2 regions of the Salinivibrio sp. PR5 genome follow, and region 1 is predicted to be linked to the other one. Evidence: predicted binding sites of a transcription regulator. Region 1 holds the regulator's gene; the other holds the start of a gene.
The links. The regulator PurR, encoded in region 1, represses purine synthesis genes. The targets are predictions, from matches to a motif close to TNANGNAAACGTTTNCNTNA.
Positions count from the first base shown of each region.

Region 1 (3,162 bases):
CACCGCCATAAAGGCGGTGTTGGACGCGAACATTGCTCACAAAAAAGGTAGAGAGGTATGGGGGTTGTGAGGAATTAATTTTCTAAATGTTGTAATAATTCTTGGCGACGTTGAGGGGGAACCACAGACCAATGCTTGCCAGTAATCGCACCTTCTAGTGACCACAGTAACTCCAAGCTTAGCTCTTTTTCATGCGCAGAAAGAAGGGCTTTGTAGGCATTGACGGCACCTTGCTGCTGTAAACGTTCAGGTGTGTCAATACCGGCTTTTTTCAGCATACGCTCGGTCGCAAGCCGTAAATTAGGCAAGTCTTTTAAACGAGATGGCGTGGCTTGTTTTTTCAAAGTACGATCGCGTGTCGCGACATCCAGCGCTTCTTTGGCTTCAGTGAGCAGTTTATCTTGGTCATCCCACCAGTATTCAGGAATCGCAAAATATTTCGTCACAACGGGAAAGCCCCGCTTTTTATACACGTAGGGTGATAAGCCTTGTTTTTTTAATAGTGCTTCGTTTTCTTTTCCAGCACGTAAATGGAGAGTGTTGTTAACGACAAGTGCGAACATGGTGTCTTCACAAAAGATACCAAACCCACCAAACATTGAACGGGACTTTATACTGCCAAATTTGGCAAATAACTTCATTGCGTTCTTTAAAGCTGGTTTATCCATTTGATTAAAATCTCGATGAATTACTAATGCCTAAAAAAGACGTCATAATGTAACAAGGCAAGATCGCAGAATTGTCAACGAGCCATCAAATTTGTCAGCTTTGATATGTTGGCAACCCCGCTACCGTTGATATTTTGACATCATGTCAAATTACCGTTAGGCCGGAGGCTTTGCGTCCCATGCTTTCGCCATGGTTTGCCTTGTTCAATCGCTATTAAGCATATAATAATTAGACACCGATGTCGTCCTCTCCCATTACGCAAAGTGTGATCTTGGTTCAGGGTGGGTGTAATTGATGAGCTAGAGTAAAAGCACTACTAGACGAGTGGTCGCGTAAAAAAGCACCGCCAAGGCATTGACGGTGCTCTTCATAAAAATTTCATTAAAACATTAAGATAGTGTTTTAACTGACTGTCGACTCACTAGTGCAGGTTGCATTTCGAACACTTGCTGTTGAGTCTCGTTGTTGGCAATTCGCGCGAGCAAGAGCTTGACGGCCGTTTTGCCTAGACGGCGTTTGGGCTGGTGAATAGTTGTCAATGGTGGCGAGAAATACTCGGTGAGATCAATATTATCGTAACCAATCACCGATATATCATCTGGCACTTTCAAGCCGTGCTCGTTAAATGTACTAATGGCCGCTAATGCCATAATGTCATTAAAACAAAACACAGCGGTCGGGCGGTCTGACATTGTCGCTAATTGCTTCGCGGCAATTTGCGCTTGATCGGCTTCAAAATCTGCCTCAATCAACCAATTTTCATTTACTGGAATGTTGGCTTCTTTCAACGCGCGGAAATAACCGTTTAAACGATGCTTACAGGTATTTTTATCCATTTGGCCAGAAATGCAGCCAATCCTAGTATGACCATTATCAATAAAGTGTTTGGTAGCAAGGTAACCGCCCAATTCAGCGTTATCTTCTATACGGTCTGTATCGATATGATGACTGCCCCAATCCATCACGACCATAGGCAGATCGCGTTTTTTTTCTAATAACAGCATCAAATCTTCGTTGAGGTCAGAGCACACCACAATGAGTCCGTCGACGCGTTTTTCAGACAACATACGCAGGTAGTCGCGTTGCTTTTCAAGGTTACCCTCGGTATTGCAGAGAATCAGCGTGTAGCCTTGCTTATAGCAATAGTCTTCCACACCGTGAACCAGTTCGGCGAAAAAGGGGTTGGTGGATTTAGTCACCAACATACCCAGTGTACGTGTTGTATTACACTTCAAGCTTCGCGCCACAGCACTTGGGGCGTAGTTCAATTCTTCAACCGCTTGCCATACTTTCTCAGTCGTCTTCTCCGCGACAAAGCGGGTTTTGTTTATCACGTGCGACACCGTCGTGGTCGATACACCGGCGAGACGCGCGACATCTTTAATCGTTGCCATCTTGATTCTTCTTTGTAGTAATGCGTAGGGATCGTTACTCGCGACCTTACAGAAAAACGCCGCTGTTTCTCAGCGGCGATGTCTTTCACAATCCCGGCACATCAGACGGTTGCGAAGGTAACGAATCCGATTTCATCCATTCTCATAGCTAATCGGTTGCGCTCTCAGTTTACTTAGGTTGGCGCACACTCGCAATTGGTCTGATCAGCGAAAACGGACCAACAGGCGGTTTTGTGAGCCAGCTATGATGTATTTGTCAATTAAGACACGATCAGTGGGCAGTTATGCTCTGGGTGCGTCAATACGGTCAGAGGGTATTGGTAGATATCTGCCACTCTATCACTACTAAAACACTGCCACGGATCGCCGGATAGGACGATTCGACCTGCTTTCAGAAAATGCAGTTGATCGGCGTATTGCGCCGCCAAATTCAGGTCGTGCAACACTACGAGTACTGTCATTCCTTGGTCAGCGAGTGCTCGACAGCGCTTTAGGGTGTAATGTTGATGGGTAATATCTAAGGCCGAAGTGGGTTCATCCAGCATCAGAATCGCTTGATCCGGTGCGGTTTGTGCCAGCTGTAATGACACGCGCGCCATGTGTACGCGTTGTTTTTCACCGCCAGACAAAATCGGATACGGTCGATGAGCAAGATGGCTAATATCCCATGCCGTTAGTTGCTCGTTGGCAAGGGCCGCGATCTTTTCTCGGTTTGCCTTTAGTGGTGTCGCCCCCATCTCGACCACTTCTTGTGCGGAGAATGCAAACGTGAGCCCGCTATGTTGGGGAAGGAAGGCAACTCGTCGGGCAAATTCTTCGCCTTGCCACTGGCTTTTTGGCTGTTGCCAAAACTGCACACTGCCATGTTGATGTTTGTCGCTAATCAATTGCTTTAACAGTGTACTTTTCCCCGCACCATTCGGCCCGAGTAAAACGTGTAACTGGCCGGCAGTAAAGGCGAGATCAATCTCGCTTAGCAGTTGACGGCCGTTAAGCGCATAGCTGAGCTTGGAGATTTGAAGGGCAGAATCTGTCATTCGTGAACCACTGCTTTTCGTTGTTGAATAAGAAGCCATAGAAAGAAAGGAGCCCCCATTAG
Region 1 is NZ_MUFK01000029.1:11,384-14,545, forward strand. Features, by position in the region: gene BZG82_RS11025 (TfoX/Sxy family DNA transformation protein) at 75-668, opposite strand; cyclic di-GMP riboswitch class I at 776-878, opposite strand; gene purR (HTH-type transcriptional repressor PurR) at 1,059-2,063, opposite strand; gene BZG82_RS11035 (heme ABC transporter ATP-binding protein) at 2,324-3,100, opposite strand; gene BZG82_RS11040 (FecCD family ABC transporter permease) at 3,097-3,162, opposite strand, start outside.

Region 2 (3,162 bases), on a different contig from region 1:
TACTCGGTGTCATGGCCATTGTGGCGGCCATTACCTACACCGTGGGCAATAAACCCTATGGCTATCGTGGGCTGGGGGATCTCTCCGTGTTGATGTTTTTCGGTTGGCTGGGTGTCGCTGGGACCTACTATTTACAAGTTGGACACATTGACTCGCTAGTTATCCTCCCCGCCACCGCTTGCGGCTTACTCGCAGTGGGAGTGCTCAACATCAATAATCTACGCGACATTGATAACGATCGCGCCTGTGGCAAACATACGCTTGTGGTGCGGTTAGGCCCACATCGCGGCCGTCAGTATCATGTGATTTTGCTTGCCAGTGCTGTCGTTTGCTATTCGCTGTTTGCCGCGCTCACCTTCCAAGCTTGGCTGGGATGGTTGTTTCTCGCCGGCGTTCCCTTATTGATTCGCCATGGCCGTGAAGTGTATCAAGCCGCAAGCGCCACCGCATTGCGCCCCATGATGGGAAACATGGTACGTTGTGCGCTGGTCACCAATGGCCTTTTTATGACCGGTATGCTGTTGGTGTAATCAGGGCACAGATTGTCCCCTTTTGCATTGCAAAGCCTTATCGGCCCGTTATACTTGGACTAGCCTTGTTGGCAACCGCATGTTGTCAGCCTTTTTCTGCCTCAACAAGAAGTTAGACTATGGAATACAATACCTCGGAACTATGCGACATGTATCTTGACCAAGTGGATGTCGTGGAGCCAATGTTTAGCTCTTACGGGGGCCGCAGTGCGTTTGGTGGCCAGATTACAACCGTTAAATGCTTTGAGGATAATGGCCTTATCCGCGAGCTTGCTGAACAAGACGGTCAGCAACGGATCATGTTGATTGATGGCGGTGGCTCACTGCGCCGTGCGTTGATTGATGGCGAAATTGCACAGCTTGCTGCTGATAACGATTGGGCAGGTATGATTGTGTATGGCTGCGTCCGTGATGTCGATACTATTGATGAGCTTGATATCGGTATTCAAGCACTGGCATCGATTCCGGTCGGCGCGGATGAACAAGGCACAGGGGAAACCGACGTTCCCGTCAACTTTGGCGGTGTGACTTTCCTCCCGGACGATCATGTCTATGCAGATACGACTGGCGTGATCCTCTCACCCGACGCGCTCACCATGGACAGCTTCGACGTTGATGACGAGGAAGACGACGACTAATACGTCGCCTCACGCGGATAGAAAAACAGAGCCAATCGGCTCTGTTTTTGTTTATTCGACGTTCTCAATCTTGCCCAGCAAGCTACGAATACGGTTTTGCCACGCTTCTTGCTCTTCACGCAGTTTGGCGTTTTCTTGCTCGAGGCTTTCACGGCTTTCTTTCACCGAGGCTGCATCACGCTCTAGCGCTTCATTCTTTTCTTTCAGCTCTTCGATTTCCATTTGCAGCAGCGAAATGGTATCCACCGCCATTTGTACTTTTGCTTCGAGTTGTTCTAATACTTCCAATGACATCAAGGCCACCTTATTTCTGACGATTGATCCCGTTACTACTGACATCAGCAGCAACCCGTGCAACGTGATTGTGCACCCCGCTGTTATTGTACCGAGCGCACGCTAGACTGCCACTGTTCTCGCGCCTTGCCAACGCACAAGTGCACAAAAATCCAGCATATTTGGTGTTATTCCTGATCCGCCTGACGTGTATTTCCACACATCCTCTGCTCACAGGCGTACGCAAACGTTTTCTATTTCTGGTAAACTGGCGCGCGCTCACTGGGCTGACCAGTTTTTGTGGCTTTTATCTTGGAGTACTCATGAAACGCGATCTCGCACTGGCTTTCTCTCGTGTCACCGAAGGCGCCGCCCTTGCCGGTTATAAATGGCTAGGCCGTGGCGATAAAAATGCAGCGGATGGTGCAGCCGTTGCCGTGATGCGCACCTTACTGAACCTCACCGAGATTGATGGTGAAATTGTGATTGGCGAGGGCGAAATTGACGACGCGCCGATGCTCTATATCGGCGAACAAGTCGGCTTGGGCGGCGACGCGGTCGATATTGCCGTCGATCCGATTGAAGGCACACGCATGACGGCCATGGGGCAAGCGAATGCCCTGGCGGTACTGGCCGCCGGCGAGAAAGGTAGCTTTTTAAAAGCGCCGGATATGTACATGGAAAAACTGGTAGTGGGACCGGGCGCCAAAGGTGCCATTGATCTGCACAAGCCCCTGCTCGAGAACTTAGAAAATATCGCCATCGCCCTAGGTAAAACCCTAGATACGCTGGTCGTCGCCACCTTGGCAAAGCCTCGTCATGACGCCATCATCGCCACTATGCAGCAACGCGGGATCCGAGTTTTCGCCTTTCCCGATGGCGACGTGGCCGCCTCAATTCTTACCTGCATGCCGGAAAGCGAAGTAGATGTGATGGTCGGCATTGGCGGTGCGCCGGAAGGTGTGGTGTCAGCCGCCGTTATTCGCGCCTTAGGCGGCGACATGCAAGGACGTTTGCTCCCTCGCCACGAAGTCAAAGACGATACCCCAGAAAACCGCGCTTTTGGTGAGCAAGAATTAGCCCGTTGCCAAGAAATGGGGATCCAAGCCCACCAAGTACTGACGTTATCCGACATGGCGAGCAGCGATAACGTTGTCTTTGCCGCCACTGGGATCACCAAAGGGGACTTGCTAGATGGCATTAGTCGCCAAGGCGATCTGGCCACCACAGAAACCCTGGTGGTACGCGGTCAATGTCGTACCATACGCCGCATCCACTCGACCCACTATTTAAGCCGCAAAGACGACGCCATCAAGCATCACATCTTATAACTCAGCGGGCAGCCAATGTGCTGCCCTCACTGGTCAAGTGGATTGATTTCGATTACCCTTTTATAAACACTTTGCTTTATTTAGTTGTGTGCTGCTGGGCAGCGTATTGGGGTAATCACTATCACTACCATCAAGTCTACCGATCGCATTCTCGATACCCTTAAACGAGAAGGCAGTGTCAGCGCAAAAACCCTCGCGCAATCGCTGGGGATGACCACGATGGGCGTGCGCCAACACTTACAGAGCCTTGAGCGAGAAGGGCTGGTTGATTTCGAAGATGTGCGCGCCAAAGTGGGCCGCCCCACCCGCCACTGGTCGCTCACCGCTAGTGGTCATAGCCGTTTTGCAGATAGTCATAACGATCTGTCGATCACCTTGATTGACTCCGTC
Region 2 is NZ_MUFK01000005.1:134,203-137,364, forward strand. Features, by position in the region: gene BZG82_RS03785 (1,4-dihydroxy-2-naphthoate polyprenyltransferase) at 1-530, shown strand, start outside; gene rraA (ribonuclease E activity regulator RraA) at 650-1,168, shown strand; gene zapB (cell division protein ZapB) at 1,220-1,462, opposite strand; gene glpX (class II fructose-bisphosphatase) at 1,765-2,772, shown strand; gene BZG82_RS03805 (helix-turn-helix transcriptional regulator) at 2,902-3,162, shown strand, end outside.
Region 2: a site for PurR is predicted at 1,681-1,700, ahead of glpX (class II fructose-bisphosphatase). Genes of this name have one in related genera too.